Regions from separate parts of the Microbacterium sp. LWH3-1.2 genome, predicted to be linked through region 1. Evidence: riboswitches for the same ligand, from Rfam matches in the RefSeq annotation. Region 1 holds a riboswitch; each other region holds the start of a gene.
The links. Region 1 has a riboswitch for thiamine pyrophosphate ahead of thiC (phosphomethylpyrimidine synthase ThiC). Riboswitches for the same ligand answer to the same signal wherever they lie in the genome.
Positions count from the first base shown of each region.

Region 2: linked by a shared signal. The riboswitch ahead of thiM (hydroxyethylthiazole kinase) and the one ahead of thiC (phosphomethylpyrimidine synthase ThiC) in region 1 are both predicted to bind thiamine pyrophosphate.
Region 3: linked by a shared signal. The riboswitch ahead of MRBLWH3_RS02235 (ECF transporter S component) and the one ahead of thiC (phosphomethylpyrimidine synthase ThiC) in region 1 are both predicted to bind thiamine pyrophosphate.

Region 1 covers NZ_JBEGIK010000001.1:1,008,657-1,019,044, reverse strand. The annotation lists gene MRBLWH3_RS04870 (thiazole synthase) at 1-606, opposite strand, end outside; gene thiS (sulfur carrier protein ThiS) at 569-808, opposite strand; gene thiO (glycine oxidase ThiO) at 805-2,022, opposite strand; gene thiC (phosphomethylpyrimidine synthase ThiC) at 2,031-3,764, opposite strand; TPP riboswitch at 3,763-3,871, opposite strand; gene MRBLWH3_RS04850 (TetR/AcrR family transcriptional regulator C-terminal domain-containing protein) at 3,924-4,523, opposite strand; gene MRBLWH3_RS04845 (biotin transporter BioY) at 4,601-5,248, shown strand; gene MRBLWH3_RS04840 (class I adenylate-forming enzyme family protein) at 5,245-6,339, shown strand; gene MRBLWH3_RS04835 (thiolase family protein) at 6,329-7,453, shown strand; gene MRBLWH3_RS04830 (energy-coupling factor ABC transporter ATP-binding protein) at 7,450-8,133, shown strand; gene MRBLWH3_RS04825 (energy-coupling factor transporter transmembrane protein EcfT) at 8,127-8,738, shown strand; gene MRBLWH3_RS04820 (CHY zinc finger protein) at 8,735-9,061, shown strand; gene MRBLWH3_RS04815 (hypothetical protein) at 9,104-9,481, opposite strand; gene MRBLWH3_RS04810 (lysophospholipid acyltransferase family protein) at 9,543-10,253, opposite strand; gene MRBLWH3_RS04805 (DUF2461 domain-containing protein) at 10,344-10,388, shown strand, end outside.
Region 2 covers NZ_JBEGIK010000001.1:3,617,721-3,628,108, forward strand. The annotation lists gene MRBLWH3_RS16890 (aspartate-semialdehyde dehydrogenase) at 1-503, opposite strand, end outside; gene MRBLWH3_RS16895 (aspartate kinase) at 682-1,968, opposite strand; gene MRBLWH3_RS16900 (hypothetical protein) at 2,224-2,712, shown strand; gene MRBLWH3_RS16905 (DMT family transporter) at 2,716-3,648, opposite strand; gene recR (recombination mediator RecR) at 3,819-4,412, opposite strand; gene MRBLWH3_RS16915 (DNA polymerase III subunit gamma and tau) at 4,416-6,590, opposite strand; TPP riboswitch at 6,723-6,817, shown strand; gene thiM (hydroxyethylthiazole kinase) at 6,808-7,626, shown strand; gene thiE (thiamine phosphate synthase) at 7,623-8,357, shown strand; gene thiD (bifunctional hydroxymethylpyrimidine kinase/phosphomethylpyrimidine kinase) at 8,354-9,802, shown strand; gene MRBLWH3_RS16935 (glycoside hydrolase family 65 protein) at 9,900-10,388, opposite strand, start outside.
Region 3 covers NZ_JBEGIK010000001.1:469,115-479,502, forward strand. The annotation lists gene MRBLWH3_RS02210 (hypothetical protein) at 1-88, opposite strand, end outside; gene MRBLWH3_RS02215 (aminoglycoside 3'-phosphotransferase) at 297-1,022, shown strand; gene MRBLWH3_RS02220 (SRPBCC domain-containing protein) at 1,019-1,525, shown strand; gene MRBLWH3_RS02225 (energy-coupling factor transporter transmembrane component T family protein) at 1,573-2,364, opposite strand; gene MRBLWH3_RS02230 (ABC transporter ATP-binding protein) at 2,370-3,845, opposite strand; gene MRBLWH3_RS02235 (ECF transporter S component) at 3,847-4,491, opposite strand; TPP riboswitch at 4,484-4,593, opposite strand; gene MRBLWH3_RS02240 (D-alanyl-D-alanine carboxypeptidase family protein) at 4,631-6,280, shown strand; gene MRBLWH3_RS02245 (RbsD/FucU family protein) at 6,299-6,712, opposite strand; gene MRBLWH3_RS02250 (aldo/keto reductase) at 6,726-7,703, opposite strand; gene MRBLWH3_RS02255 (L-fuconate dehydratase) at 7,690-8,985, opposite strand; gene MRBLWH3_RS02260 (fumarylacetoacetate hydrolase family protein) at 9,120-9,980, shown strand; gene MRBLWH3_RS02265 (SDR family NAD(P)-dependent oxidoreductase) at 9,977-10,388, shown strand, end outside.

The DNA of each region.
Region 1 (10,388 bases):
AGTGCCGATGCCGGCGTCCAGCACGATCGGGACGCCGGCCCGTTCGACGATGAGGGAGATGTTGTGCGGGTTGAGGATGCCGAGCCCTGTCCCGATCGGCGCGCCCAGCGGCATCACGGCGGCGGCGCCCAGTTCTTCCAGGCGCAGGGCGAGTGCCGGGTCGTCGTTGGTGTATGCGAAGACGACGAATCCCTGGCCGACGAGCTGCTCGGTGGCGGCGGCGAGTTCGGCGCCATCGGGGAGGAGGGTGTTCTCGTCCGCGATCACCTCGAGTTTTATCCAGTTGGTGGACAGCGCCTCGCGTGCCAGTTCGGCGGTGAGCACCGCCTCCCTCGCGGTGAGGCATCCTGCAGTGTTCGGAAGCAGCCGGATGCCATGGTCGTTCAGGAGCTGGAACAGGGAGCCTGTGCTCGACGGGTCATGCCGACGCATCGAGACGGTGGTGAGTTCGGTGCCGGAGGCCCGCAGGGCGTCGCCGAGCAAGGCATGGCTCGGGGCTCCGCCCGTGCCCATGATCAGTCGTGAGCCGAGGTCGACGCCGTCGATGCGCAGGGTGTCGGTGGCCACGTCAGCCTCCCTGTGTGGCGCTGACGATCTCGACCGCATCGCCGTCGGCGAGCTGCTCGCGTGCCCATCCCGCGCGAGGGACGATGACCGAGTTGACCGCGACGGCGATGCCGAGGGTCCTGCCGTCGGGGATGGTGCCATCGGTGGCGACGCGAACGCCCAGGATCCCTTGCACCAGATCGGCGACCGACTGAGGCGCGGACGCGTGATGGGGTTCGCCGTTGACGGTGATCGTGGTCATCGGTGGAGCCTTTCTGCCAAGAGATCTGCGGGAGCGGTGGTGAATCGATCGGGGCGGAACGGGCTCCATCGCGGATCGGCGCGGCCGTCGATGAGCCCGAGGGCGATGTCTGCGGCGAGCGGGGCGAGAAGGACCCCGTGCCGGAAGAAGCCGGTCGCGACGACCAGCCCGGGGACGGCCGCGCCGTTCCGGCTCCGAACGCGGCCCAGCAGAGGTGCGTTGTCGGGTGTGCCCGGTCGCGGCCGCGCCGTCGCTTCGATGAGCGGCAACTCCCCCACCGCAGGAACAACCTGCTGCGCGTCACGCAGGAGCCGGTGCACGCCACCTGCGGACACAGCATCCAAGCCGTCCTCGCGCTGCGTCGCGCCGACGACGAGCGTGCCGTCGGAGCGGGGCACCAGGTAGACGCTCTCCCCGTGAACCAGGGCACGCACCGTGCTTCGGAGAAGGTGGCGGAGCCGCTCGGGCACCCGCAGCCGGAGGACGTCGCCGTACACGAGCCGAAGCGGGAGATCGAGCCGACCCGGAAGTCCCTGGATGGCGCGCGCACCGACCCCGTTCGCGAGCACCACCTCCGCCCCGCCGATCGTCGTACCATCCGCCAGCCGGACGCCGATGACATCGGAGTCGTCCGCTGCCCGGTCGAGATGCAGGAGCCCGACTGCCTGCACGCGGACGATCCCCACCTGCCGCCCCTGGCGGGCCGCGCGCACGAGCTCGTCGAGGAGCCGGGCCGCGAGCATGCGGGGGTCGATCTGATGGTCGCCCGCAACACGGTAGACACTGGTCACCCGCGGCCCGAGCAACGGTTCGCGGATTCGAGCGTCGCTCGTCGTCAGCGGCTCGACGTCGAGCTGAGCACGACGATGGGCGGCGTGGAGATCTGCCAGCGCCTGCCGGTCCCCGTGGTCGACACCGACCAGCAGCGTCTCGTTGCGGAGGTAACCCACCGCCTCGTCCACCGGTTCCAGCTCGCGCACGAATCCGGGATACAGTGCCGCGGACTCCCGCATCGCGGGCAGGAGCGCATCCTCCTGGAAGTTGTACTCGCTGACCGGAGCGAGCATTCCCGCCGCCGCGAAGGTGGCTCCCTGAGCCGGAGCCGGGTCGACGAGTTGCACCGAGCGCCCGCTCCGCGCGGCGCGCCACGCGATGCTCAGCCCGATGATCCCTCCTCCGACGACGATCACATCGGCTGTCGATCGGTCGGCCATTGCGAGCCCTACTGCGCCCGCAGCGCCGTCACGGGAAGGTAGACCCTCCCGCCGGAATCCCTGAACTCCGCGGCCTTCTCCACCATCCCGGCGGCCCGCGCGGACTCGGTGACGAGCCCGAACTGATCGCGGATGTCCTGCGAGATGCGCATGGAGCAGAACTTCGGCCCGCACATCGAGCAGAAGTGCGCTGTCTTCGCCGGCTCGGCCGGCAGGGTTTCGTCGTGGAATGCCTCCGCCGTGACCGGGTCGAGCGACAGCGCGAACTGGTCCCGCCACCGGAATTCGAACCGCGCCTTCGAGAGCGCGTCATCCCGAGCATGCGCGCCCGGGTGCCCCTTCGCGAGGTCGGCTGCGTGCGCGGCGATCTTGTAGGTGATCACGCCGGTCTTCACGTCGTCGCGGTTCGGCAGCCCGAGGTGTTCCTTCGGGGTGACGTAGCAGAGCATCGCCGTCCCGTAGCGGGCGATCTCGGTGGCCCCGATCGCGGACGTGATGTGGTCGTAGCCAGGCGCAACGTCCGTCACGAGCGGCCCGAGCGTGTAGAACGGCGCACCGTCGCACAGCTCCTGCTGGCGCTCGACGTTCTCGCGCACCAGATGGAACGGCACGTGGCCGGGGCCCTCGACCATCACCTGGACGTCGCGCTTCCACGCCCGCCTGGTCAGCTCGGCGAGGGTGTCGAGTTCCGCGAACTGCGCGGCGTCGTTGGCGTCGGCGATCGATCCCGGACGAAGTCCGTCACCGAGCGAGAAGGCGACGTCGTACTGGGCGAAGATCTCGCAGAGCTCGTCGAAGTGGGTGTACAGGAAGTTCTCCTGGTGGTGCGCCAGGCACCAGCCGGCCATGATCGAGCCGCCGCGTGAGACGATGCCGGTGACCCGCTCGGCCGTGAGCGGAACGTACCGCAGCAGCACGCCGGCGTGGACGGTCATGTAGTCCACGCCTTGCTCGCACTGCTCGATGACCGTGTCGCGATAGACCTCCCAGGTGAGCGCCGACGCGTCGCCGTTCACCTTCTCGAGCGCCTGGTAGATCGGCACAGTGCCGATCGGCACCGGCGAGTTGCGCACGATCCACTCGCGGGTGGTGTGGATGTCATCCCCGGTCGACAGGTCCATCACGGTGTCGGCGCCCCAGGTCGTCGCCCACTGCAGCTTGGACACCTCGTCGGCGATCGAGCTCGTCACCGCGGAGTTGCCGATGTTGGCGTTGATCTTCACGAGGAATGCCTTGCCGATGATCATCGGCTCCGACTCGGGGTGATTCACGTTGCTCGGGATGATCGCCCGCCCGGCCGCGACCTCGGAGCGCACCAGCTCCACGTCGCAGCCCTCGCGCAGTGCGACGAACCGCATCTCCGGGGTGATCACCCCGTTCCGGGCGTAATGCATCTGAGTGACCCTGCGCCCCGCCTTCGCCCGGCGCGGGCGGCGCTTCTCGCCTTTCCATTCGACGGATGCTGCGCCCCGGCGCACCGCGGAACGGCCGTCGTCGTGAAGGTCGCGGTCGCGGCCGGAATACTCGTCGGTGTCGTCGCGGGCGACGATCCACTTCTCGCGCAGCGGCTCGAGTCCCCGCTCCGGGTCGCTCTCAGACCCTTGCGTGCGGTACACGGTCACGGGTGCGTTGGTCGAGCCGTCGGGAGACGGGTCCAGCAGAATCTGGTCGACAGGCACTCGGATGTCGTGTTCGGCGTCGTGCAGATGCGCGAGAACGCGTGATGAATGGACGGACTCCATGGAGGCGACTCCTACTTCCTTCGCCGGCATTACCCGGACAGGTTCGAACGGTCGCGGGCCGCGTCAGCCCGATCTCAGCCCTTGCGAGGGCACCCGTGTGGATAGCGCAACGGTACCGCAACCGTCCGGGCCGACGCACACCGTGTCGGATCCCGTCGGTCAGCCGTCGAGGCGACGGGACCGCAAACCCCCCACGAGGAGTTCGACACCGAACGCGAAATCGGCCTCGGGGACGTCGTCGTGCCGGAGTGCCCCAGGCGGGTCGCCGTGAACGCCCAGTTGGCGGTACTGCTGTCGTTGCTGCTCGTGCAGGACCTGACCGAGCACGAAGTGCAGCAGGGCGGATGTCGCCCGACGGACCGATTCGTCGTCGAATCCGCCGGCGGCGATCGCTGCGGCGAGGCGCTCGTGCGCTGCCCGGGATCCGAGCCCGAGAGCGAAGGTGCTCGCGACGAGCTCAGCACCGTCGCGGTGGGCCAGCAGCGCTCGGCGCAGCGCGGAGGCTTCGGCGCGAACCCGAGACGCCCAATGCAGGTCAGCCGATCCGGGGTCGACCTCGGTGACGATCCGGTCGGAGAGTTCCGCCAGCAGGCTCTGCTTGTTCGGGAAATGCCAGTAGAGGGCGCTGGGCTGCACCTCCAGCGCGGCCGCGAGCCGGCGCATCGTCAGGTCGGGGAGGCCGTACTCGTCGAGGATCCGCATCGCGGCGTGCGCCACCTCGTCACGGGTGTGACCCCGATTTGCTCTCGCCGTCCCCATCAGCCCACTATATTGAACACTGTTCTAGTGAACGGTGTTCAGGTGACACTCCTCCCCGGCAGAAGGGACCTCGTCCGATGGCCACACCCCCCGCTTCCTCACTCGACCGACCGGCACGCGCGAGCGCACTCGACGCGACCGCTCTCGCCCGCGTCGCGGTGTTCGCCGCCATCATCGCCGTCCTGGGCCTGCCGGGAGGGTTCACGATCCTGGGGTCGGTCCCGATCACGGCGCAGACTCTCGGCGTGATGCTCGCGGGCGCCATCCTCGGCCCCTGGCTCGGTGCGCTCTCGGTCACGGTGCTGCTCGGTCTCGTCGCGGCGGGCATGCCGCTGTTGGCGGGCGGTCGCGGCGGGATCGGGGTGTTCTTCGGACCGTCCGCCGGCTACCTGCTCGGGTGGATCGCCGGCGCGATCGTGATCGGGCTCATCGTGCACGCCGGCGGCCGCAAGCCCACGACCGGGCGCACGCTGCTCGGGATCGTGGTCGGCGGCATCCTCGTCGTCTACGCCTTCGGAATCCCGGTGCAGAGCCTCGTGACGCGACTGCCGCTCGGAGAGACGGCGCTGACCAGCCTGGTGTTCGTGCCCGGCGACCTCGTGAAGGCCGTGCTCGCGACGGCGATCGTGGTCTCGCTGGTGCGGGCATACCCGCGGGCGTTCCGCCGGACGTGGACGATGAAGCCCGCCGCCGTGGCCGACAGCGATCCCACCACCGTGTCGTGATCATCCCGCTGGGCGGCGAGGTCGCCGGTCTCCTCGAGCGTGTGCGCGAGGTTCGCGATGCGGGCGACATCCCGCTCGTGGGCGATCCTCGCTGGCCCCGCGCCCAATGGGAGGCGGTGCTCGGGGCGGCAGCAAAGGCCGGCTCGCCCGAGGGCATCGCCTGGGCCTCGCTCACGTCGGGGAGCAGCGGCAGTCCACGGCTCGTTCTGCGCACCGCATCCTCGTGGAGCGACTCGTTCCCGGCGATCTCGGAACTGCTGTGCGCGGATCCGGGCGAGGCGGTGGCACTGACCGCGCCGCCCGCCTCCTCGCTGACGCTCTTCTCGATCGCGCACGCACTGTCGGGTGGCCCGCGCCCGGTGCTCGGCGCCGTCGACGGCGCGGAGGTCACGTGCCTGCACGGCACTCCGCAGGCACTGCGGGCGATTCTCGACGCGGGCGCGCCACCGCAGCTGCGGACCGCGCTCGTGGGGGGCTCGCACCTCGACACCGCGCTCCGGGAGCGGGCGCGGGTTGCCGGCATCCGTGTCGTGTCTTACTACGGGGCGGCCGAGCTCTCGTTCGTCGCCATCGACCACGGCGACGGAATGCGCGCGTTTCCCGGCGTCGAGCTGGCGATCCGCGACGGCGAGCTGTGGGTGCGGTCGCCGTTCGTGGCGTCCGGGTACGCGGGCGCGCCCGGTCCGCTGCGCCGCGACGGCGATTGGGCGACGGTCGGCGACCGCGCCGAGCTCATCGACGGACGACTGCGTCTCCTCGGACGCGCGGACGATGCCATCCTGAGCGCATCCGCGACGATCGTGCCCGAGGAGGTCGAAGAGGTTCTGCGCACGATCCCGGGTGTCCGCGATGCGATCGTGTTCGGTCTTCCACGCGAACGGATCGGGGCGCTGATCGCGGCATTCGTCGAGCTCGAAGGCCCCGGCCCCGACGCCGCTCTGCGCGAGATCATTGCGACGCGCCTGGCACCGGCGCATCGCCCACGCCAGTGGTTCGCCGGCGAGCTGCCGCGCACCGCGTCGGGCAAAGCGGCGCGCGCCGAAGCCGTGCGCCGAGTGTGCGATGGGGAGGTGTCGCGCCTTGTCGTCTGACCGCGACCCCGTGATCATCGCCGCCCGGCGGACGCCCATCGCCACGCGTGGCCGGGGACTCGCTGGACGGAGCGTCGGCGACCTCGGCGGGGCAGTGATCCGAGAGGCACTGGCGGATGCGCAGGCACTGACCTGTTCGCCCGTCGACGTGGCCGACGTCCTGCTCGGCAACTGCATGGGCCCGGGTGGCAACCCCGGGCGGATCGCCGCACTTGCCGCGGGGCTCGGTCCCGAGGTTCCTGGCGGCACCGTCGACAGGCAGTGCGGCAGCGCGCTCGCCGCCGTGGTCGACGCGGTGGCCGCGATCCGCGCGGGCGACGAGCGCGTGCGGGTGGCCGGGGGCGTCGAGAGCCCCTCGACCGCCCCGGTGCGCATCACGGACGGCGTGCCGTACGACCGCGCCCCCTTCACCCCGCCGGGCTTCCCCGACCCCGACATGACACGGGCGGCCGAGGACCTCGCGGCGCACGACGGCATCCCACGGAGCCGGCAGGACGCACATGCGGCGCGCAGTCACGCGCGGGCGCGGGCCGCGCTCGCCGCCGGTCGCTTCGACGCCGAGCTCGTCCCGTTCGCGGGACTCCGCCACGACGACGCGATCGGCGGCGCCGAGCCGCTGCTGCCACGACTGCCTGCCCTCTTCCCCGGCGGAACCGTCACGGCGGGCACCTCGACGCGCATCGGCGACGGCGCGGCCGTCGTCGTCGTCGCTCCCGCCGGCACCGCGCCCGGTCTCGCCGTACGCACGGCCGCGGTGGTCGGCTGCGACCCCGCGCTGCCCGGCATCGGCGCGGCGCCCGGCATCCACTCCGCGCTGCGCGCAGCAGGCGCGACGGTCGCCGACGTCGAGGCGTTCGAGATCGTGGAAGCCTTCGCCGCGCAGAGCATCGCCGTGCTCGACCGAATCGGCGTCGACGAGGACGACCCACGGGTGTGCGCGGACGGCGGCGCGCTCGCCCTCGGTCATCCGTGGGGCGCGAGCGGGGCGGTCGCTCTGGTGCGGCTGTTCGCCCGGCTCGTGCGCGCGGACCGGCCGGCGGGCACGCTCGGTGTCGCCGCGGCGTCGGTCGGCGGTGGGCTGGGAATCGCCGCCGTCGTCGAGGTGGTGCGATGACGATCCGGCTGGTCGCCGCCGATCTCCGCCTCGGCGAGACCGACGTCCTGCGCGACGTGACGGTCGACCTCGCCGCGCGCACCGTCGCGGTCATCGGCGAGAACGGCTCGGGCAAGTCGACGTTCGCCCGCCTCATCGGCGGCCTGGTGCGACCCACCAGCGGGACGATCAGCGTCCTGGGGCTCGACGCTGTCAGGCATGCGGCGGAACTGCGACGACGCACCGCGATCGTGTTCAGCAACCCCGACGCGCAGATCGTGATGCCCACCGTCGCCGAGGACGTCGCGTTCTCACTCCGGGCCGAACGGATGCCGCCCGCCGACGTCCGCGAACGGGTCTCAGCCGCCCTCGCGAGGTTCGGGCTCACGCCGCTCGCCGACCGCTCCGCGCACGACCTGTCGGGCGGACAGAAGCAGCTGCTCGCGCTGTGCGGCGCGTTCGTGCGCCACCCCGACCTGGTGATCGCAGACGAGCCGACCGCCTACCTCGACGCCCGCAATGCGCGCCGTGTCGCCGACCACCTGCTCCGGGACGAGGGGCACCGGCTTCTCCTGGTGACCCACGACCTCGCCCTGGCGCAGCGCTGCGAGCAGGCGGTGCTCTTCGCCGGAGGGCGGGTCGTGGCGGTCGGTGAGCCCGGGGCTGTGGTGGCCGAGTACGAGGCGGCTCTGCGATGCTGACGCTGTACCGACCCGGCGACAGCTGGCTCTATCGGATGCCGGCCGGTCCGAAGACGCTCCTGCTCCTCGTGCTGGTGCTCGGTGTGCTCGTCCTGCCGTCCCAGTGGTGGACGGTGGGTGCGGCGGGCGCGATCAGCGTCATCGCCTACGCGGTGGCCGGCCTCCGAGACGGCGCATGCGGCACGCGGGAACTGGGCCGTCAGCTGTTCGCGATCCGCTGGGTGATGCTCATCACGGTCGCGGGGCAGTTGCTCTTCCTCGGGCCCGAGGCCGCCGTCGCCAACGCCGCCCGGGTGACTGCCTCCCTCGTCCTGGCGGCTCTGCTCGTCCTCACCACCCGCGTCAGCGCCCTGCTCGACGCCTTCGAACGCGGCTTGCGCCCGCTGCGACGCATCGGCGTCGACAGCGAGCGGACCGCGCTCCTGCTGACAGTCACGCTCGGCACCGTTCCCGTGTTGGCACGACTCGCCGCCGAGGTACGAGACGCCCAACGCGCCCGCGGCGCGCGCGCGAGTCTGCGGCGGTTCGTCGTCCCGTTCCTCGTCATCTCTCTCAAGCACGCCGATCAACTCGGCGACGCCCTCGCCGCCCGGGGCCTGCGATGAACCGCGGCCGGCCGGCCGTGCGAGGCGCCGTCGTCGACGCCGAGACGCGCTGCATCCACTACGCGACACCCCTCGACGTCATCGCGATCAAGTTCCCGTGCTGCGACGAGTTCTACCCCTGCCACCTCTGCCACCACGAGGCGGCCGGCCACCCGGCCGAGCAGTGGCCGACGGAATCGAACCACGAGCAAGCCATCCTCTGCGGCGCCTGCGGACACCTCCTCACCATTGCGGCGTACGCCCACACGAACGCGTGCCCGGCCTGCGCGGCATCATTCAATCCGCGCTGCAAACTGCACTGGGACCTGTACTTCGACACCTGAACGTGCGAGCCGGCGACGTCGCCAGCGGCGGTTCCGGGCATGTCAGCCCTCGTCGTCGCTCGCCGACAAACCGAGCGCTCGGCGGGCGTCCTGCAACGCTGCCTCGTATGCGTCTCGCTTCCCTTTGCCGTCGGGTCTGCCTCGACCGATGATGAACCCGTCTTCGACGGCGGGTTCATCCGCCTCCGTGTCGGCTCGGCGCCTGAGAGCAGCATCCAGCATCGCGTCGAACCTGCCGGCGCGTCCGACCGCTTCCACCGCGTCTACCGTGGAGCGCACCGCCGCGCGCGTCTCAGCGTCAGCCGCCAGAGCCCGGTGGGACTTCCGGTAGCTGAGCCAGGCGACGATCAATGCGCCGACGCCGGTGAGCGCCCCGACGAGGGAGCCGATGCTTGAAATCCAGTCCGTCACCGATGGCATGGCGCAACGATATCGACGTAGGCGTAAGTCGGCGCGTCCTGTGCGGTTCTGCCGGACCGGCTCAGTCGCGCGACGTCGCGTTCACGCTGCCGGAGCGTTCCTGCCCGCTCAGGCGTGCGATGGCGGTCATCATGCGCTCGGTGATCTCGCGACGAGCCTTGCCGTCCGGCACGCCCTCGAGGTCGGCGAGGTCGAGCGGCTCGCCGAAGTGCACCTCCAGGCGCGGCCTCCCCGGCAGCAGATGGCTCAGCGGCTTGGCGGTGCCGGTCCCGATCAGCCCGACGGGCACGACGGCGGCGCCCGTGTCGCGGGCCATCCACGCCGCGCCGCCGTGACCCTCGTGCAGCTTCCCGTCGCGTGAGCGGGTTCCCTCGGGGAATACCGCGAACACGCTCCCGGCCCGCAGGATGCTGCTGCCCGCGTCGAGCGCGGCACGTGCATCGCGGCCGGTCGCACGGTAGACCGGGACACCGCCGATCGATGTGAAGAACCAGCGCTTGACGCGGCCGAGCATCCCGGATCCCGTGAAGTACGACGACTTGATGAGGAACTGCACGGGGCGGGCCGCGGAGGTCGGGATGATGACCGTGTCGAGCGACGCGAGGTGGTTGCTCGCCAGCAGCACCGGCCCCTCCTCAGGCACGTTCCCCCGACCGACGATGCGCGGGCGGTAGAACAGCCAGAACAACGGGCGCAGCACCACCCGCCCCAGGAAGTAGACGGCACCGGGCCGCGGTGCAGGGGCGGGGCCCGGCGGAGCAGGCACTGTCACCTCGCCACCCTATCCGTCGTGACGGGGTCCGATCCCCGGCGTGGCGTCGATCGGCCACTGCCCGCGGCATCCACTCGCTACGATCGGCGGGTGGGATTCGAAGGACTCGATCGCGACGCCGTTACGTTCTACGCC
Region 2 (10,388 bases), 2.6 Mb from region 1:
CCTGAACCCGACACCGCCTGGTACGTCGAGACGATGAGGCGCTCGAGGCCGGCCTCGGCGTCGAGCGGCTTGAGAACCGGCATCGCGGCCATCGTCGTGCAGTTGGGGTTCGCGATGATGCCCTTGGGCGGGTTCGCGATCGCGTGCGGGTTGACCTCACTGACGACGAGCGGCACCTCAGGGTCCATGCGCCACGCGCTGGAGTTGTCGATGACGATCGCCCCTGCCTCGGCGAAGCGGGGAGCGTGGGCGCGACTGCCGGTGGCGCCGGCCGAGAAGAGTGCGACGTCGATGCCGGACGGGTCGGCGGTCGCGACATCCTCGATGATCACCGTCTCGCCGCGGAACTCGACGGCGGTGCCGGCTGAGCGGGCCGTCGCGAAGAGGCGCAGCTCGCGGATCGGGAAGTCCCGCTCGGCGAGAATCTCGCGCATGACCGTCCCGACCTGGCCGGTGGCGCCGACGACGGCGACGGAGAGTCCTGAATCGGAGATGCGGGTCATGGTGGTTCCTCAGCGTGGGCACAAGCGTGGAGCGGACGCGCGGGCGTCGTCGATCGCGCGGGGTTTGGGCGATTCTACCGGCCGCGGCCGGGCGCGGACCGCGGTGTTACCCCTCCGAGCGGACAGTGTGCGTGCGATTCCTGCCGTTCGCGCGGGACGGGGGCGCGAACGGATCTCTTCAGCGGCCGGTGCCGGCGTAGACGGTCGCCTCGATGTCGCCGTCCAGGCCGTAGGCGGTGTGCACGACGCGGGCGGCCTCGGCGAGGTCGTCGCCGCGCACCACGACCGAGATCCGGATCTCGGACGTCGAGATCATCTCGATGTTGATGCCCGCGACGCTCAGCGCCTCGAAGAGGGTCGCCGAGACGCCCGAATGCGTGCGCATGCCGGCGCCCACGACCGAGAGCTTTCCGATCTGGTCGTCGTGGACCAGGTTCTCGAACCCGATCTCGGACTGGTCGCCGGCGAGCGCCTTCAGGGCGGTGGCGGCGTCGGTCTTGGGAAGCGTGAACGAGATGTCGGTGCGGCCGGTGGCCGCCGCCGACACGTTCTGCACGATCATGTCGACGTTGGCGCCGGACTTCGCGATGACTTTGAAGATCTCGGCGGCCTTGCCGGGCACGTCGGGGACGCCGATCACGGTGATCTTGGCCTGGCCGAGGTCGGTGGCGACGCCGGCGACGATGGGCTCTTCCATCTCTTCTCCCTTTTCGCCCTCGGGAACGTTCATCCCGGGGCCGAGCACATAGGTCCCCACGCCCGAGCTGAACGTGGAGCGGGCGTGGATGAGCACGCCGTGACGGCGTGCGTATTCGACGGCGCGGATGTACAGCACCTTGGCGCCGTTGGCAGCGAGCTCGAGCATCTCCTCCGCGGAGACGACGCCCAGTTTCTTCGCCTTCGGCACGACGCGTGGGTCGGCGGTGAAGATGCCGTCGACGTCGCTGTAGATCTCGCACACGTCGGCCTCGAGCGCGGCGGCGAGGGCGACGGCCGTCGTGTCGGAGCCGCCGCGGCCGAGCGTGGTGATGTCGCGGGTGTCGCGGTTGAACCCCTGGAAGCCGGCGACGATGACGATCGCGCCCTCGTCGAGCGCCTCGCGCAGGCGGATCGGCGTGACGTCGACGATGCGCGCCGAACCGTGGTCGGCGGTCGTGATCATGCCGGCCTGGCTGCCGGTGAACGAGCGCGCCTCGAAGCCCATCGAGTGGATCGCCATCGCCAGCAGCGCCATCGAGATGCGCTCACCGCTCGACAGCAGCATGTCGAGCTCGCGGGGCGCCGGAATCGGCGCGACCTGACCCGCGAGGTCGAGCAGCTCGTCGGTCGTGTCGCCCATCGCACTGACGGCGACGACGACATCGTGACCGGCGCGGCGCGTGTCGACGATGCGCTTCGCGACGCGCTTGATGCTCACGGCATCAGCGACCGACGATCCGCCGTACTTCTGGACGATCAGCGCCACATCGAACTCCACGCGTTTTGTCTGAGGACGGGCGAGAACGGATGCCGCAGACCGCGGTTTCCTGTCGCCCAAGGGTCCATCTTACGGACGCGCTCATGCGCGCCCAGCCATGTGTCGCGACGCCCGAGCGGCAGCGGGCGCTGCACAGGATCGGAGGTCGGCGCCGACAAGCCGCCCGCGCAGCGCGCCGACCGGCGTGGCGGCGAAAGGGTTCCGATTCTGTGCGCCGCGGTGCAGCGCCAGTAGCATCCGAGCATGGAGCAGATCGAGACGTGGTCGGACTTCAATGTGGCCATGGTCGGGGCGACGGCGGCGCTCGCGGGTCTCGTGATCGTCGCCGCGAGCGTCAACATCGGCGACATCATCAAAGAGGCGTCGCTCACAGCCCGTCTCGCCGCGGGTATCTCGGGGCTGGTGCTCGCCCTCATCGGCTCCGCGATCGGGCTCATCCCGGCTGTCGGCCCCGTCCCGTACGGAGTCGCGATGGTCGTCATCGCGGTCGGCGCGGGAGTGTTCCAGGCGCAGGCGACCCGCAGGATCTTCGAGAACCGGCTCCCCGCCAACCGCCTGCGCTGGCTCAAGTCGGCGGTGGGATTCTTCGCGCCGCTCGCCTACCTCATCGGCGGCGCCCTGCTGGCGGCGGGCCAGCCCGTCGGCCTCGTGTGGTTCGCCGCCGGGTCGATCGTCGCGATCGTCGCCGCGCTGCTGGTGTCGTGGATCGTCCTGGTCGAGGTGCTGCGCTGACGCTCAGCTCGACGCGATCGGTGGCAGGTCGGTCGACTCGCGCGTGCGTGCGCGCACCGGGCCGCCGGTAGCGGCGAGCCAGCAGCCGAGGATCACCAGCGGGAAGCCGATCAGCAGGCCCGGCGTCAGCGGCTCGCCCAGGATGATGGTGCCCAGCACGATCGCGACCACGGGGTTGACGTACGTGAACAGCGGGGCCCGCACCGGACCCACGCGGGCGATCAACGCGAAGAACGCGATGAACGCGAGCGCCGTGCAGAGCACCGCGAGCGCGACGAGCGACACCGTGCCCTCGACCGTGGGCACCTGGTGCTGGGTCAGGAAGGCGATCGGCGTGTAGAAGATGCCGACGGCGAAGAGGGCGAGCGTGATCGAACCCAGTGAGGGCACATCGCGCAGCTTGGTCGCGATGACGAACGGGGCGATCGCGTAGAGGAGGGCGACCAGAAGGACTTCACCGACGGCGAGCAGACTGCCGCCGCCCCCGACAGTGAGTCCGGGACCGGCGACGATCACGAACACGCCCGCGAAGCCGACGAAGAGTCCGATCGCCCGCGCCGGGGTGAGCACAGACCTGTCGCCGCCTCCGAACGCGATCAGCGCCGCGAACAGCGGCACGGTCGCCACGAGGAGTCCCGTGAGCCCGGAGGGCAACGTCTGTTCGGCATGGCCGAGCAGCAGGAAAGGCCCTGCCATCTCGATGGCGCCGAACAGCAGCACCCAGCCGATCTTCGCGAACGCGGGGCGCAGTGCCTTCTGACGCCACGCGAACGGGAGCAGAAGCAGTGCGCCGAGGAGCGTGCGACCGGCCACCACCGCCGCCGGCGAATACGACTCGACGGCCACGCTGATGAACAGGTACGGGACGCCCCACAGCAGCGCCATCGCGCCGAACAGCAGCCACGCCTTCGTGTCGAATCGCTGCGAGGAGCTCATGCGAAGTGTCTCCCAACGGTGGTGTGGCGGGGTCGGTGCGACGCCGCCCGAGGTCGTCCTCGACTACGTTCCGTGGTCGCCGGCGCAGAACGCGAGACGGCCGACCGCCAATCTACGACGGACTTCCGACATCCTGGGCGGATCGTCGCACCGAGCCTGCGGCGAGCGGCTCAGACGGAGCGGCGGCCCTCGAAGGCGCGGCCGAGCGTGACCTCGTCGGCGTACTCCAGGTCGCCGCCGACAGGGAGGCCGGAGGCGAGGCGGGTGACCGTGATCTCGAGGGTGTGGAGCAGGCGGCTCAGGTAGGTCGCCGTCGCCTCGCCTTCGAGGTTCGGGTTGGTGGCGAGGATGACCTCCTGCACGGTGCCGTCAGCGAGTCGCTGCATGAGCTGTGTGATCCGCAGGTCGTCGGGGCCGATGCCGGCGATCGGGCTGATCGCGCCGCCGAGCACGTGGTACAGCCCGCGGAACTCGCGAGTGCGCTCGATCGCCGCCACATCCTTCGCGTCCTCCACGACGCAGATCAGAGTCTGGTTGCGACGGGGATCGCGGCAGATGGAGCAGCGTTCCTGCTCGGAGACGTTGCCGCACACCTCGCAGAAGCGCACCCGCTCGCGCACCTCGCTGAGCAGCTCGGCGAGGTGCGACACGTCGAAGTTCGGCGTCTGCAGGATGTGGAACGCGATGCGCTGGGCCGATTTCGGCCCGATCCCGGGAAGGCGGCCGAATTCGTCGATGAGGTCTTGGACGATGCCGTCGTACATGGGCTAGCTGAACCTCGTGGGCGGCTCGTAGGGCTCCTCGCGGACGAACGTGGCGCCGAGCACCTGGCGCACCACCGCCTCGCCGTAGCGCTGCACGCCACCGTTGCGCGTCGTCACCACCGGCGTCAGCGGCGGCGCGACCGTCGGAGGCACCGGAAGATCAGAGACAGCGTCCGTGTCGTCATCGTCATCGTCGCGCTCGGACGGCGGAGCGATCTCCGTGCGCGGCAGGACCTGGCCCTCGCGCGGCGGCGCGAGCGTCGCGACCCGTGCAGTCGCGGCCTCGGCATCTTCGGGCTCGTCGTCGACCGCGAACTGCGCGGGCATCTCAGCGGGGAAGGCAGCGGGGCCCGGGTCAGGCGGCGGGGCGTCGTCGTCGGAGGGGATGGCCGCGACAGCCCAGTCCGTCACGGGCGCGACGGATGCCGGCGCCGAAGCCGTCGCCCGGGGCACGGCGGCAGGAGCCGCCGCCCGTGGCGCGGCCGATGCTGACGCACGCGGTGGCGCGGCCTGCGCGTTCCGCGACCCGCTCGGCACGTCATCGGTGGAGCGCGTCGTCGGTGCCTCTGCCGCCTGGCGCGGAGCCTCGCGGCCGGGGTCGGATGCCGCCGGCGCCATCGGGGCGGGCCCGGATCCGCCGGCGGGGTCGTGACGGGCGATGTACTTCACGCGGATGCCGAGCACGGCCAGGATCGCCTGGCGCAGGTCTTCGCTGGGCCCCTTGCCGGCAGCGAGCTGCTTGAACTTCGCCACGTCGCTCTGGCTCGAGAACGCCAGCGTGAGCACGTCGTCGTCGAGCGCCACGGTGCGGGCGCCCGACGCGAGCATCCAGGACGAGCGACTCACGTTCTCGAGTTGCGCGAGCACCTGCGGCCAGGACTGCTGCAGGCGGTCGAGGGTGACCGGTCCGGCGGGTACGGGAGGTGCAGCCATGGGCGCCGGCTCGGCGGTCGGCGCGGTCGGAGCCGCGGCGGTCGGAGCCGCGGCGGTCGGAGCCGCGGCAGACGGCGCGACCGGAGCGGCCGGCACAGCGACCGACGCAGGGGGGACGACCGGCGCCGCAGCGGGCGCGGCGCCTGCGCCGCGTGCGAGCACCCGCGCGACCATCAGCTCGAGTTGCAGCCGCGGCGAGGTGGCGCCGGTCATGTCGTCGAGGGTCGCGATGACGAGGTCGGCGATGTGCGACAGCCGTGCCGGGCCGAACGCGTCGGCCTGACGCCGCATGCGCGCGAGGTCGTCCGCGGAGACGCCGCGCAGCACGGCAGAGGCGCCCTGGCCGGTCGCCGACACGACGATGAGGTCGCGCAGGCGCTCGAGCAGGTCGTCGACGAAGCGGCGGGGGTCTTGTCCGGTCTGCACCACGCGGTCGACCGCGGCGAAGGCGGCCGACGCGTCGGACGCGGCGAAGGCGTCGATCACCTCGTCGAGCAGCTCGGCGTGCGTGTAGCCGAGGAGCGCGACGGCGCGGGCGTAGGTGACCTTCGCGTCTTCCGAACCGGCGATGAGCTGGTCGAGCAGCGACAGCGTGTCTCGCGGAGAGCCGCCGCCGGCGCGCACGACCAGGGGCAGTACGCCCTGCTCGACGTCGACACCCTCCTGCCCGCACAGCTGCTCGACGTACTCGAGCATCGCCGCCGGTGGCACGAGGCGGAACGGGTAGTGGTGCGTGCGCGAGCGGATGGTGCCGATGACCTTCTCGGGCTCGGTCGTGGCGAAGATGAACTTCACGTGGTCGGGCGGCTCTTCCACGAGCTTCAGCAGGGCGTTGAAGCCCTGCGGCGTGACCATGTGCGCCTCGTCGAGGATGAAGATCTTGAAGCGGTCGCGGGCAGGCGCGAACACCGCGCGCTCGCGCAGATCGCGGGCGTCGTCGACGCCGTTGTGACTCGCGGCGTCGATCTCGACGACGTCGAGCGAGCCGCCGCCACCGCGACCGAGCTCGACACAGCTGTCGCACGTGCCGCACGGTGTGTCGGTCGGACCCTGCGCGCAGTTGAGGCAGCGCGCGAGAATACGCGCCGACGTGGTCTTTCCGCACCCTCGGGGACCCGAGAACAGGTACGCATGACCGACGCGATCGCCGCGCAATGCCGTCATGAGCGGCTCGGTGACCTGCGACTGCCCGATCATCTCGCCGAACGACTCGGGCCGGTAGCGGCGGTACAGGGCAGTGGTCACTCCCCCAGCCTACGGCGTGGGGCCGACACTTCGGCGGGCGCATCGCATCGCATCGCGGCTTCGGCTCCACCGCGCCCGCGGGCGACGTCGACACACGGCGATGCCCCGTCGAGATCGCCTGCTAGATTGCTCCGCAGTGACACGGGGTGCCCGCACGGCGGGCTGAGAGCACACCCGTCGAACCTGATCTCGATCATGCGAGCGAAGGGATGTCGCGATGAACGCGCGCACCGAAGCACACCTGTCCCCCTTCTCCCCCGCCACCGCGCTGACGGCGCTGCGGGAGGCGTCACCCCTGGTGCAGTGCATCACGAACGCGGTGGTGACGAACTACACGGCGAACGCCCTGCTCGCGGTGGGCGCCTCGCCCGCGATGTGCGACATCCCGGGCGAGGCCGGGCTCTTCGCGGGGATCGCCGACGGAGTGCTGGTGAACCTCGGCACGCCCACCGCCGAGCAGCGCGATGCCGCTCGCGAGGCGGTCCGCGCCACCTCGAGCTGGGTGCTCGATCCCGTCGCCGTCGGCGTTCTCCCTGTGCGCACGGCCGTCGTCGCCGAACTGCTCGAGCACCGTCCCGCCATCGTCCGCGGCAACGCCTCGGAGATCCTCGCCCTCGCCGGCGAGGGCGGCGGCGGTCGCGGAGTCGACGCGACGGATGGAACGGATGCTGCTGCCGGCGCCGCACGATCGCTCGCGCTGCGCACCGGCGGCGTGGTCGCCGTGTCGGGTCCGGTCGATCTCGTCACCGACGGCGAGCATGTCGTCCGTATCCACGGCGGGGACGCGCTCCTCACCCGCGTCACCGGCGGCGGCTGCTCACTGGGCGCGGTGATGGCCGCGCTCGTCGGCGTGTGCGCGCCGTTCGAGGCGGCGGTGGCGGCATCCGTCCTCTATGCGGTCGCGTCGGAACGCGCGGCCGCTCGTGCGGAGGGGCCGGGGTCGTTCGCCGTGGCCTTCCTCGACGCGCTGGACGCCCTCGCGGCCGACTCGGCCGAGCTCGACGCGCGCGTCGCCGACACCCTCGCCCTCCGATGAGCGGCGTCGTTGCGATGCGCCGCGGGGACCTGCACCTGGTCACCGACGAGCGGGTGCCCTTCGACCGGCTCTGCGACATCGTCGATGCCGCCGCGGGTGCGGGCGCGGACGTCGTGCAGCTGCGGGCGAAGTCCGTCACCGCCCGCGAGCTGCTGCGGCAGGCCGTCGTGCTGTCGGGGGTCGTCGACGGGCGCAGCCTGCTGGTCATCGACGACCGCGTCGACGTCGCCCTCGCTGCCCGCGATGCCGGGGCGCGCATCGACGGCGTGCACCTCGGTCAGAGCGATCTGCCGCCGGAGACCGCGCGGCGACTGCTCGGCACGCATGCCGTGATCGGGTGGACGGCGAACACCGTGGCGCATCTTGCCGCGGCATCCGCACTCCCCCCGCGGACGATCGACTATCTCGGCGTGGGCGTGATCCGCCCGACCTCCACCAAGCCGGATCACCCTCCGGTGCTGGGGATAGACGGATTCGCCGCGCTCGCCGCGACCGCCCCTCTGCCGTGCATCGCGATCGGGGGCGTGACGGTGGACGATGTGCCGGCGCTGCGCTGGGCCGGGGCGGCCGGCATCGCGGTGGTGTCGGCGATCTGCGCCGCCGACGACCCCGGCGCGATGACGCGGGCACTTCGAGACGCGTGCCACGACCCGCTGGCCGACGCGCCGACCGACCCCTCGGGCTCGTCCAGGGGACGCACCCCGGACGCGAGGCTGGAGGCGGCGCGGTGACAGCGATCCCCCGGGTGCTCAGCATCGCCGGCACCGATCCGACTGGCGGCGCAGGCGTGCAGGCCGACCTCAAGTCGATCGGGGCGCTCGGCGGCTATGGCATGGCCGTCGTCACCGCTCTCGTCGCGCAGAACACGCGCGGCGTCCGCGACGTCCACGTGCCGCCCGTCGCGTTCCTCGGAGCGCAACTGGACGCCGTGTCGGACGATGTCCGGATCGACGCCGTCAAGATCGGGATGCTGCAGTCCGCCGAGATCATCGGCACGGTCCGGGAGTGGCTGGCGCGGGTGCGCCCTCCGGTGGTCGTGCTCGATCCGGTCATGGTCGCCACCAGCGGCGACCGGCTGCTGGATCCGGCCGCCGAGGACGAACTGCGCGCGCTGTGCGCGGAGGCCGATCTCGTCACCCCGAACCTCGCCGAGCTGGCGGTGCTCACCGGGCGCCCCGCGGCGACGACATGGGAGCACGCGGTCGACGACGCCCGCGCTCTCGTCCAGGCCAGCGGCACCACCGTGCTGCTGAAGGGCGGGCACCTCGCAGGGGCCGCCTGCCCCGACGCCATCGTGGGTCCCGACGGGGTGCACGAGCTCGCCGGCCGACGCGTCGACACACGCCACACCCACGGCACCGGCTGTTCGCTGTCGTCGGCGATGGCGACGCTGCGGGCGGCGGGTGCGTCGTGGCCCGACGCGCTGAAGCGCGCCAAGGAGTGGCTGACGGGCGCCCTCGTTCACGCGGACGCGCTGCACGTCGGCACCGGCAACGGCCCGGTCGACCACTTCCACGAGCTGCGCCGCGCGCAGGGTGCGGCCGGCTCCTGGTCGCAGCGGGCATGGGATGCCTCGGCCGACGTCCGAGCGCAGGTCGACGCCGGCCGGTTCGTGGGCGGCCTCGGCGACGGCTCGCTGCCGCGAGAGGTGTTCCTGCGCTATCTGGCGCAGGATGCCCTCTACCTGGGCGAGTACTCCCGCGTGCTGGCGCGGGCGAGCACGCTTGCCCCGACAGCGCAGGAGCAGGTCTTCTGGGCGCGCTCGGCCGAGTCCGCCATCGTCGAGGAGCGCCGGCTCCACGAGACCCACGTCGAGTCCGCAGCATCCGTTCCCGAACCGCAGATGCTCGCCTACACGAACCATCTGCACGCGTCGGGGGCGTCGTACGGCGAGTTGGTCGCCGCACTGCTGCCGTGCTTCTGGCTGTATACCGACCTCGGCACACGGCTCGCCGCGCGCAGGCACGACGGGCATCCGTACGACGATTGGCTCGCGCTGTACGGCGATCCCGCGTTCGCGGAGGCGACCGCACGTGCCATCGAGATCGCCGACGCGGCGGCGCGCGAGGCCGGGCCCCGCGAGAGGGCCCGCATGAACGCCGCGTTCGCCCGGTCGATGGCGCACGAGCTCGAGTTCTTCGAGGCCCCGGCGCGCCCCGCCCTCGTCGACGGGTGACGCGCGGCGCCGGCGAGATCAGGAGATCCGGCGGCCACAGGACGATTCCCGCTCGTATCGTCCTGCGTCCGCCGGATCGCCTGTCCTGGCGAAGCGGCTAGACGTCGGCGCCGTGCTCGACGTCGGCGGCTCCCACGATGATCGGGATCGTCGAGGTGACGGTGGGCACCGACGCCGACAGCAGTGAGCCGTCCTCGCGGCGCGCGTCGCCGAGCTCGCGCAGCGACGGCCGGCCCGGGATGACCGGCCCCTGCCCGGCGAGCGGTGCCACCACCTCTTCGCCCGCACCGACCACGTAGCCCACGCCCCGCACGCTGAAGCCGACGGGGTCGCCCTCCGTGGCCCGCACGCGAAGTTCGCCACGGGTGACCGTGACGACCAGGCGCGTGCCGTGCCAGTGCAGCACGAACTCGAGGGATGGCCACGAGGCGGGAAGCCGCGGGTCGAATGACAGCTCGCCGAAGTGGTCGCGCATGCCGCCGAAACCGGAGACCAGCGCGGTCCACACGCCACCGGCCGACGCCACATGCACACCGTCGGCGGCGTTGTGGTGCAGGTCACCGAGGTCGACGAAGATCGACTGCCG
Region 3 (10,388 bases), 540 kb from region 1:
CGGCGACGTCGCCGATCGCGATCGCGGGCGACGGGCCCTCCAGCGCGCTCAGGGGGCCTCGGCGCCGGGTGACGCGTGCGGTGTCCATGTCTCCATCCCACCATGCCGGCGGCGCGCGGGCGGGCCGCCGGGTCGGATGGGCGCAGGGAGATCCGCCTCACGCGCGTGTACGACGGGCCCGCCCCGGGCGTGGTACTGCTGCACCCGGTCCACGACCACACCCGCGACCACGCTGTCCTCCTCCGCGAGGCCCTCGAATCCTGACCCCGGCCCGGAGTTCACGAGAGGATGGGCAGGTGACGATTCCGCTCGAAGACGTCGAGGTCCCCGAGACCGTCGCGCGGCTCGCGCGCGGCGCGCAGCTCACCCCGGTGTGGGTCAACGAGCTCGGCGGCATGACGTTCCGCACCGCCGACGGCCGCTACGTCAAGTACGGTCCGCGCAACGACGAGACGTCGTTCGACGGCGAGGCCGAGCGCCTGCGGTGGGCGGCGGCCTACACCCCCGTGCCGCAGGTTCTCGAAGCCGGGGGCGACGAGGGCCACGAATGGCTGGTCACGGCGGCCCTCCCCGGGCTGTCGGCGGTCGATCCGCGATGGATCGCGGATGCCGCCACCGCCGTCCGCGTCGTCGGCCAGGGTCTGCGCGCCCTGCACGACGCGCTGCCGGTCGATGACTGCCCGTTCGACTGGCGCGTGCCCGCGCGGATCGCGAACGCGGCGGGACGCGGCATCCGTCTTCCCGAGGCGTTGCGCGACGCGCCGCCGATCGACCGGCTCGTCGTGTGCCATGGCGACGCCTGCTGCCCCAACACCCTGATCGGCCGCGACGGCCGGTGGAGCGGGCACGTCGACCTCGGGGCTCTGGGCGTCGGCGACCGCTGGGCCGACATCGCCGTGGCGTCGATGTCGACGGCGTGGAACTATGGCGAGGGATGGGAGGACGCCCTCATCGAGGCGTACGGGGTCGAACCCGATCGCGAGCGCCTGTCGTACTACCGGGAGCTCTGGAACGCGACATGACCGACATCACCGGCAACGTCTGCGACATCGACGGCAAGCCCAACCTCGTGATCCTGCGACGCTTCCGCGCGACGGCCGACGAGGTGTGGCGCGAGCTCACCGACTCGGCGCGGCTCGAGCGCTGGATCGGCCGCTGGGAGGGCGATCCAGCGAGCGGGCACGTCACGTTCTACATGACGGCGGAGGATCCGGATGCCGCGGCCGAGGAGTACACGATCCTCGAGTGCGACCGCCCCCGGCGCTTCGCCGGCGACACCTCGGCCGGGTCGGGTGCGTGGCACCTCTGGTTCGAGCTCGCCTCGGACGAGCACGGAGACACGGTGCTCACCTTCGGCCAGCGACTCAACCCTGAGGACGAGGTCGGCTCGATCGGGCCGGGCTGGGAGTACTACCTCGATCGACTGGTGGCCGCCCAGGCCGGCGTCGAGGTCGCAACGGTCAAGTGGGACGATTACTTCCCCGCGCTCCAGCCCGGCTACGAGCGGCTGGTGGCCGGCGGCTGACCTCGGGCCCTGGGATCACGCCCGCGCGACTTCGGTCGCCGGGAGGCTCACGACCAGACGAAGCGGAAGGTGCCCGCGGCCACCGCGGCGCCGATCGCCAACGCCATGATCACGGTGCCGCCGAGCAGCGCCACCGCGTCGCGCGGGTGCAGGCGCGACGGGCGCGCCCACGTGCGCGGGATGCCGGAGCCGAAGCCGCGCGCCTCCATCGCCATCGCGAGCTTGGTGCCGCGACGCACCGCGAACACGAGCAGCACGAACGCCATCGAGAAGAACCGGCGGATGGCGCCCGAGTCGCCGACGCCGCGCGCGCGACGCGCGAGGCTCATGCTGCGCCAGTCGTCGAGGAAGAGCCCCAGCGTGCGGGTGCCCGCGAGCACGCCGAGCACGAACCGCGAGGGCAGCTTCGCGACCTGTGCGAGCGCCTCGGCGAGTTCGGTGGGATCGGTGCGACCGAAGAGCAGGATCGTCGGCAGTGCGAGCGCGAGCACTCGCAGGCACACCGCGACGGCCAGCGCGATCGAGTCGTCGCTGATCGTCGCGTACCAGAACGACCAGTACACGGTGCCGCCCGGTTCCGCGTACAGCAGCATGCTCACACCCGCGACCGGCGCGAAGACCAGGATCGGCAGCATCCGTTTCAGCACCGTCACGGCCGCCAAGCCGGTCAGCGGGATGCAGGCGAGCTGGAGCACGATCGCCACGAGGGCGCTGGTGGCGTCGATCGAGGCGAAGAGGGGCACCGACAGCAGCAGCGCGAGCACGATCTTGGTGACGGGGTTCACCCCGTCGAGCCAGGCGGGGGAAGGCGCCGGGGCCTCGACGGCGCGCGTGTCGATGGCGGTCACGATGGCGCCCCCGCATGCACGGGAGCGCCGAGCTCGATGCGGTGGCCACCGAGATGACGCAGCACGTCCTCGTCGTGGGTGACGGCGACGACCGTCGTGCCCGCCGCGATCTCGGACTGCAGCAGCTGCACGAGCTCGATCCACCCGCGACGGTCCTGTCCGAAGGTCGGCTCGTCGAGCACGATGACCGGTGGCGCGTCGGCGAGCACGGTCGCCACCGACAGCCGGCGCTTCTGGCCACCCGACAGCGTGAACGGGTTCGCGGCGGCGAGGGGCGCGAGGTGCAGCCGTTCGAGGAGCTCTCCGACGATCTCGTCGACCGCGGCCGCATCGACGCCCCGCGATCGCGGTCCGATCGCGAGCTCGTCGCGCACGGTCGGGGCGAGGAACTGGTGCTCGGGTTCCTGGAACACGGTGCCGATGCGCGTGAGCAGCTCGCGCGACGTCCATCTCGAGGGGCGTCGCCCAGAGCGTCCTGCCAGCTCGGGTGCGCACTCGACGCGACCCGCCGCCTCGGGCAGCAGCCCCGCGAGCGTCAGCGCGAGCGTCGACTTTCCGGCGCCGTTCGGCCCGGTGATCACCGTCGCCGCGGCCCGCGGGACGGCGAGGTCGAGCCCCGCGCGCACGATCGTGCGGCCGTCACGGGAGATCGAGAGAGCGGATGCTGCCACCGCCGTCGGCGCCTCCGCCGGGGCTGCGGCGAGCACGGGCAGATCGACCGGATGGCCCGGCACCCACACCCCCGCGGCGGCGAGCGTGGCACCGTGGCGCGCGAACACCTCGGCCGGCGTGCCGTCGGCGAGGAGCCCGCCGTCAGCGCCGACCACGATGACGCGGTCCATCAGGTCGGCCCACACGGCGGTCCGGTGCTCGATCACGACGAGGGTGGCGCCGGTCTCGCGCACCGCGCGCTCGACGGCGTCGCGCACCTCGCGGACACCGTCCGGATCGAGATTGGCGGTGGGCTCGTCGAGCAGCAGCACGCCGGGCCGCATCGCCAGGACGCCGGCGAGGGCGAGTCGCTGCTTCTGCCCGCCCGAGAGCGCCTTCGTCGCGCGGACGACGGGCACGTCGAGCCCGACGGCGTCGAGCGCTTCGGCCACGCGGGAAGGGATCTCGGATGCCGGCACGCCGAGGTTCTCGCAGCCGAAGGCCACGTCATCGCCGACCTTCGACAGTACGACGCCCGAGTCGGGGTCTTGCAGCACGAGCCCGACGCGGCCACGGTGGGTCTCCGCGCGCTCGCCGTCGATGAGGAGCGTGCCGGTCTCTTCGCCCTCGTCGGCGCCGCCGAGGAGGCCGGCCATCCCGGCGAGGAGCGTGGACTTGCCCGCGCCCGACGCGCCCAGCAGGAGCACGCGCTGGCCGGGCTCGATCGCGAACGAGACATCGCGGACGGCGGGAGCCCGCCGTCCGCCGTACCGCCAGCCCCAGCCCGCCGCCGTGATGCGAGCCGGGCGGGTCGCCGACACGTCAGACCTCGCGGCGCGCTTCGCGTCCGACGGCGAAACGGCCCAGCGCTCCGGTCGCCGCGAGCCCGCGCACGGCGAACCAGCCGACGACGCCCGCGAGCAGTGCCCCCGACACGACCAGCGACACCAGATAGATGACGTTGAACTCGAGGGTCTTCAGGATGTTGGGCGAGCTGCCGTAGAAGAGCTCGAACACCCACGCGCCGACAGCGGCGCCCGCACCGGCGAGCATCGCGACGGGAAGAGTGAAGCGGCGGTACAGGAAGATCGCGAAGATCAGCTCGGCGCCGAGGCCCTGAACCAGTCCCGACAGCAGAGTCGACACACCCCACACGTTGCCGATGAGCATCGACACGATCGCGGCGATCACCTCGACCAGGAGCGCCGCGCCGGGCTTGCGGATGACGAGGCCGCCGATGACGCCGCCGATGAGCCAGATGCCGACCGCGATGCCGCCGAGACCCGGCGTGAGGCCGTCCATCGCGATGAACCAGGCGTAGCCGACGGTGTTCCAGGCCCAGAAGACGAGGCCGATCGCGACACCGAGCACCGCGGCGACGACGATGTCGACGACCCGCCAGCGCAGGCTGCGCGGGCCCTGCGAACGGCCCGCAACGGGGGTGGATGCGGACGTGGACGCGTGCATGTGATCTCCTCCCTGCGCCGGCATGATCCGGATCAGGTTCGACGGTCGAAGCGTGGGTCGCTTCCTCTCAGCCCGACTCACCGGACTCCCGTGGTTGTGGCGACGAGTATACCGCCGGTTCAGCAGGTATTTTGGGTGGGTGACATCGGACGACACCCCTGCGCCCACGCGTCGCGCGCGCCGCGTGCAGACCGGTGCCGTTCCGACGCCGGGTCCCGAAGAGGTCCCTGAGGTCGGCGTCCTCACGATGCAGACGGGTGAGACGGATGCCGTGTCCCCGCCCACGAGCACGGCTCCGGTCGATGTGACCCCGGTCGCTCCGACGATCGCGACCGTGCCCGTCGCCGATGTGCCCTCGGTCGCGACATGGAACCCGACGGAGGTTGTCGACCCCTCCGGCCTCTCGCTCCCGACCGTCACCACCGCCACGACGGCAGCCGGCGCCCCGAACGGTCGCACGGCGCTCGCCTGGGTCGACGAGACCGTCGTCGAACGCGTCGCGGCGCCCGTCGACCTGACCGCGGCGGCGACGCCGTACGTGACGGTCGACGCCGATCTCCTCGCCGACGCCCCCCGGCGCTCGCCCCTGCGGGCCGCCGTCGTCGTGCCGACGCTCGCGATCGCGGCCGTCGTCGGCGCGTACGCGGCGACGATGCTGCTGTGGCCTCTGCACGCCGTCGCCCCCACGGTGACCGCGATCCAGGTGCAGCCGATCGCGGCGCCCGCCGCCGCGCCCGCGTGGCCCGCCGAGGGGAGCGCGGCGGAGGCCGTCGCCGGCATCCCGGGAACACTCGCCTCGACCGCCGACCCCGCCGCGATCGCCAGCATCACCAAGGTGGTGACCGCGCTCGTCGTGCTGGAGGAGATGCCGCTCGCCGTCGGCGAGCAGGGCCCGGAATACCGCTTCTCGTCGGCCGACCGCTCGCGCTACTGGCAGTACCGCTCGGGCGGCGAGTCCGCGCTCGACGTCCCGGTCGGGGGGTCGCTCACCGAGTACCAGATGCTCGAGGGCATGCTCGTCGGCTCCGCGAACAACTACGCCGACCGCCTGGCCCAGGGCATCTGGCCCTCCGACGCGGTGTACGCCTCCGCCGCCAACGCGTGGCTCACGGCCCACGGCGTTGCGGGCGTCACCGTCCGCGAGCCCACCGGCATGGACCCGCGTAACGAGGCCAGTCCCCAGGCCCTCGTGACGCTTGCGCAGAAGGCCCTGGCGCACCCCGTGATCGCCGAGATCGTCGCGAAGCAGTCCGTGGATCTTCCGGGCGCGGGGAAGGTCGAGAACACGAACGGTCTCCTCGCCGATCCGGGCGTCGTCGGCATCAAGACCGGAACGCTCGACGCCTGGAACCTGCTCTCGGCCAAGGACGTCATGATCGGCGACAAGACCGTGCGCCTGTACGCATCGGTGCTGGGTCAGTCCGACGACGAGGCACGCCTCGCCGCGTCCCGAGCGCTGTACGCGCAGATGGAGTCGGAACTGCAGCTCAAGCCCTCGGTGACAACGAGCACGGTCGCCGGTCAGGTCGAGACGCTGTGGGGCGACAAGGTCGACATCGTCACGTCGGGCGACGCGTCGGTGATCCTGTGGAACGGTGGCAGCGGCACCGTCACGACCACCTACCACCTGGGCGACAGCCGCGACGCCGGCGAAGTCGTCGGCTCGCTCAGCGTGACCGGACCGCTCGACGCGGCCACCGTCGACCTGACCCTCGCGGCCGAGATCACCGAGCCGTCGCCGTGGTGGCGCCTCACGCACCCGATGGACCTCTTCGGCCTCAACGGCTGAGGCGGGGCCGCGACCCCCTCAGGCGGACGGGTGCCCGACCACGCCCTTGCGCAGCAGCGCATTCCCGTAGGTGCGGGTCTCCCCCGTGCGCACGACGAGGTACGCGGCCTTCGCGACCTCGTAGTACTCGAACCTGTCGATGTAGCGCGGGAGGTCGACGCCTGCCGCGGCAGCGAGCTCGCGCTGCACGTCGAGCACCTCTCCGTCGGCCGACGTCATCAGGTCGAGCGCGGGCGCGTCGTCGAGCGGCACGACGCTCCGCACGGCCGCCAGCACGTCGGGGGTCGTCGTGCCGGGAAGGTCGACGACGCGCACGCCGATCGCCCACGCCGGGAAGTGCGCGTCGGCGATCACGACCGCGTCGGAATGACCCATGCGATCCAGGTGGAGCAGCAACTCCCCCGTGAGCAGCGGGTTGATGCCCTCGAGCATGAGGATCCCTTCGTCAGCGGATGAGGCCCGCGGCGGCCAGGTCGTCCCACAGGGCGGCGGGGATGTCGACCGCCATGAGCTCGGCGTTCCGGCGCAACTGCTCGGGTCGGCTGCCGCCGACGACGACCGAGCGCACGGATGCGTCGCGGAGCGGGAACTGCACGGCCGCGGCGGGCAGCGGCACGTCGTGCGCGCGGCACACGGCGAGGATCGACTGCAGGCGCTCCCACAGCGGCTCCGGCATCCGCCCGTACTCGTACCGGTCGTCGCGGGACGGCTCGTCCTTCGCGAGCAGTCCGGAGTTGAAGACGGATGCCGCGACCACCCCGGTCCCGCGCTCGTGACACGCCGGCAGCACGGCATCGGCGGCCGGCTGCTCGAGCAGCGTGTAGCGGCCGGCGATCATGATGAGATCGAGATCGGCGCTCTCGACGGCGGCGGCGAGCGCCTCGCTCACCATCGAGCCGATCCCGATCGCGTCGACGGCGCCCTCGGCGCGCAGCTGCTCGAGCGCGGGGAACGCCTCGCGCAGCGCCAGGTCGAGGTCGTGCCGCTCCGGGTCGTGCAGGTAGAGCACGTCGATGCGGTCGAGTCCGAGGCGCTCCTGCGATTCCTCGAGGCTCGCGCGCACGCCCGCCTCGGAGAAGTCCCACTCGCGGCGCAGCGTCGTCGGCACGTGGAAGTCGGCGGCGAGATCGAGTCCGCCGTCGTCGTCGGGGTTGGGGCGCAGCAGACGCCCCGCCTTCGTCGAGATCACGAACTCATCGCGTGGCTTGGTCCTGAGGAACGCGCCGAGGCGCTGCTCCGACAGCCCGAGGCCGTAGTGCGGGGCGGTGTCGAAATAACGGATGCCGCTCTCCCACGCCGCGTCCAGGATCGCCCAGGCCTGGTCGTCGCTGAGTTCGCGGAAGAGGTTGCCGACGTTCGCCGCACCGTACCCGAGACGGGTCAGGGCGGGGTTCTGGAGGGCGGCGCGCTCAGGCCGCAGCATCCGTCGTCCCGTACTCGTACTCGGCGCAGCTGGCCGCCTTCATCTCCATGCCGGTGCCGGGTGCGGTCGGCGCCACATACACGCCGCCGCGCACCTCGGTCGGCACGACGAAGTGCTCGTGCAGGTGGTCGACGTACTCGATCATGCGGCCCTCGCGGGTGCCGGTGACGGCCACGAAGTCGAACATCGACAGGTGCTGCACGGCCTCGCAGAGCCCGACGCCGCCCGCGTGAGGGCACACCGGCACGCCGTACTTGGCAGCCAGCAGGAGGTTCGCGATGTTCTCGTTGACCCCGCCGACGCGGGCCGCGTCGATCTGCATCACCGAGATCGCGCCGGCCTGCAGCAGCTGCTTGAAGATCACCCGGTTCTGGGCGTGCTCGCCCGTCGCGACCCGCATCGGCGCGATGGCGCGCGCGATCTCGGCGTGGCCGAGCACGTCGTCGGGACTCGTGGGCTCCTCGATCCACGCGGGGTCGAACTCGGCGAGAGCGTTCACCCACTCGATGGCCTCCGAGACCTCCCACCGCTGGTTCGCGTCGATCGCGATCGGGAAGTCGGGGCCGCACACCTCGCGGGCGACGCGGAGCCGGCGGATGTCGTCGTCGAGGTCGGCACCCACCTTGAGCTTGATCTGACCGAAGCCGTCGGCGATCGCCTCGCGGCACAGGCGCGCGAGCTTCTCGTCGGAGTAGCCGAGCCAGCCGGGGCTGGTCGTGTACGCCGGGTAGCCGGTGGCGAGAAGGACGCGCTCGCGCTCGGCGCGACCGGGCTCGGCGGCCCGGAGGATCGCGAGCGCGTCGTCGGGGGTGAGGGCGTTCGTGAGGTAGCGGAAGTCGACGAGGGCGACGAGCTCCTCGGGGCTCATCCGCGACAGCAGCTGCCACAGCGGAAGTCCGGCGCGCTTGGCCTTGATATCCCACAGCGCGTTGACGACCGCCCCGATCGCCATGTGCATGACGCCCTTCTCGGGGCCGAGCCAGCGCAGCTGCGAGTCGCCGATGAGCTCCCGGTTGATCGCGCCCATGTCGTCGAGGAGCGGCTCGATCTCGCGGCCGATGAGGTGTCCGGCGAGGGCATCGAGCGCAGCGACCTGCACGTCGTTTCCGCGCCCGATCGTGAACACGAAGGCGTGTCCCGAAACGCGGTCCGAAGCGTCCGTCACGATACGGAGATAGGCGGCCGAGTAGTCGGGGTCGAGGTTCATCGCATCGGAGCCGTCGAGGCTCAGGGACGTGGGGAATCGGATGTCTGTCGTCTCGAAGGCGACGATGCGGCTCACGGGGCGTTCTCCAGGTTCGCGGTTCGTGGAGTCGAACCCCTCGAAGTGTAAACATCGGATGTCTATACTGTCAATCACGCCCGCGGGACGCGGCGGCATCGACGCCACCCCGCATCGAGAAATCCAGGAGAACCATGAAGTTCGCGCGCCTCGGCGAGTCCGGCAGTGAGATCCCCGTCGTCGTCGACGCAGACCGATACCTCGATCTGCGCCCGCTCACATCCGATGTCGACGGCGGATTCCTCGCCGACGACCCCGTCCGCCGGACGTCGGACGCCATCGCCGAAGGGCTCCTCCCCGAGCTCGTGGGCGCGGCCGAGCTGCGCATCGGCGCGCCCATCGCCCGGCCGAGCGCCGTCATCTGCATCGGCCAGAACTACGCCGCGCACGCTCGGGAGTCGGGTGCGGAACCGCCGACCGTGCCGATCCTGTTCCTCAAGACCCCGAACACCGTCGTCGGTCCGAACGACACCGTGACGATCCCGCGCGGAAGCGAGAAGACGGACTGGGAGGTCGAGCTCGGCGTCGTGATCGGCCGCCGTGCCGCATACCTCGACAGTCCCGACGAAGCCGACGCCCACATCGCCGGCTACGTCGTCGCCAACGACGTGTCGGAGCGCACGTTCCAGATCGAGGTCTCGGGCGGGCAGTGGTCGAAGGGCAAGATCGCGCACGGCTTCAACCCGACCGGTCCGTGGCTGGTCACGGCGGACGAGGTCGACGCCCAGAATCTCCGCCTGAAGAGCTTCGTCAACGGCGAGCCCCGTCAGGACTCGAACACGAGCGACATGATCTTCGACGTGCGCGCCATCGTGCACCACCTCTCGCAGTTCGTCACCCTCGAGCCCGGCGACCTCATCCTCACCGGCACGCCGCAGGGCGTGGCGTTCGGCGGCAAGTTCCCGTACCTGAAGCCGGGCGACGTGGTCGACATCGACATCGAGGGGCTCGGCGCGCAGCGCCAGGAGTTCGTGGCGTGGAAGGCGATCCGATGAGCGGCCGGCCGCTGGACGGCCTCGTCGCCGTTGTGACGGGCGGGGCGTCGGGCATCGGCGCGGCGATCGCGACCGCACTCGCGGACGAGGGGGCCGAGGTCGCGGTGCTCGACCTCGATCCCTCGGGCGCCGACCCGCGCTTCGTCGCGTTCGCCGCGGACGTGTCGGACCGGGCCGCGGTCGACCGGGCCGTCGCCGCGGTCGGTGAGCGGTTCGGGCGCATCGACATCCTCGTCAACAACGCCGGCATCGGCGCACAGGGCGACATCGCCGCGAACGACGACGACGAGTGGGCGCGCGTGTTCTCGATCAACGTCACGGGCATCGCGCGCGTCACGTCGGCGGCGCTGCCGTGGCTGCGGCGCTCCCCGGCCGCCGCGATCTGCAACATGTCCTCGATCGCGGCCA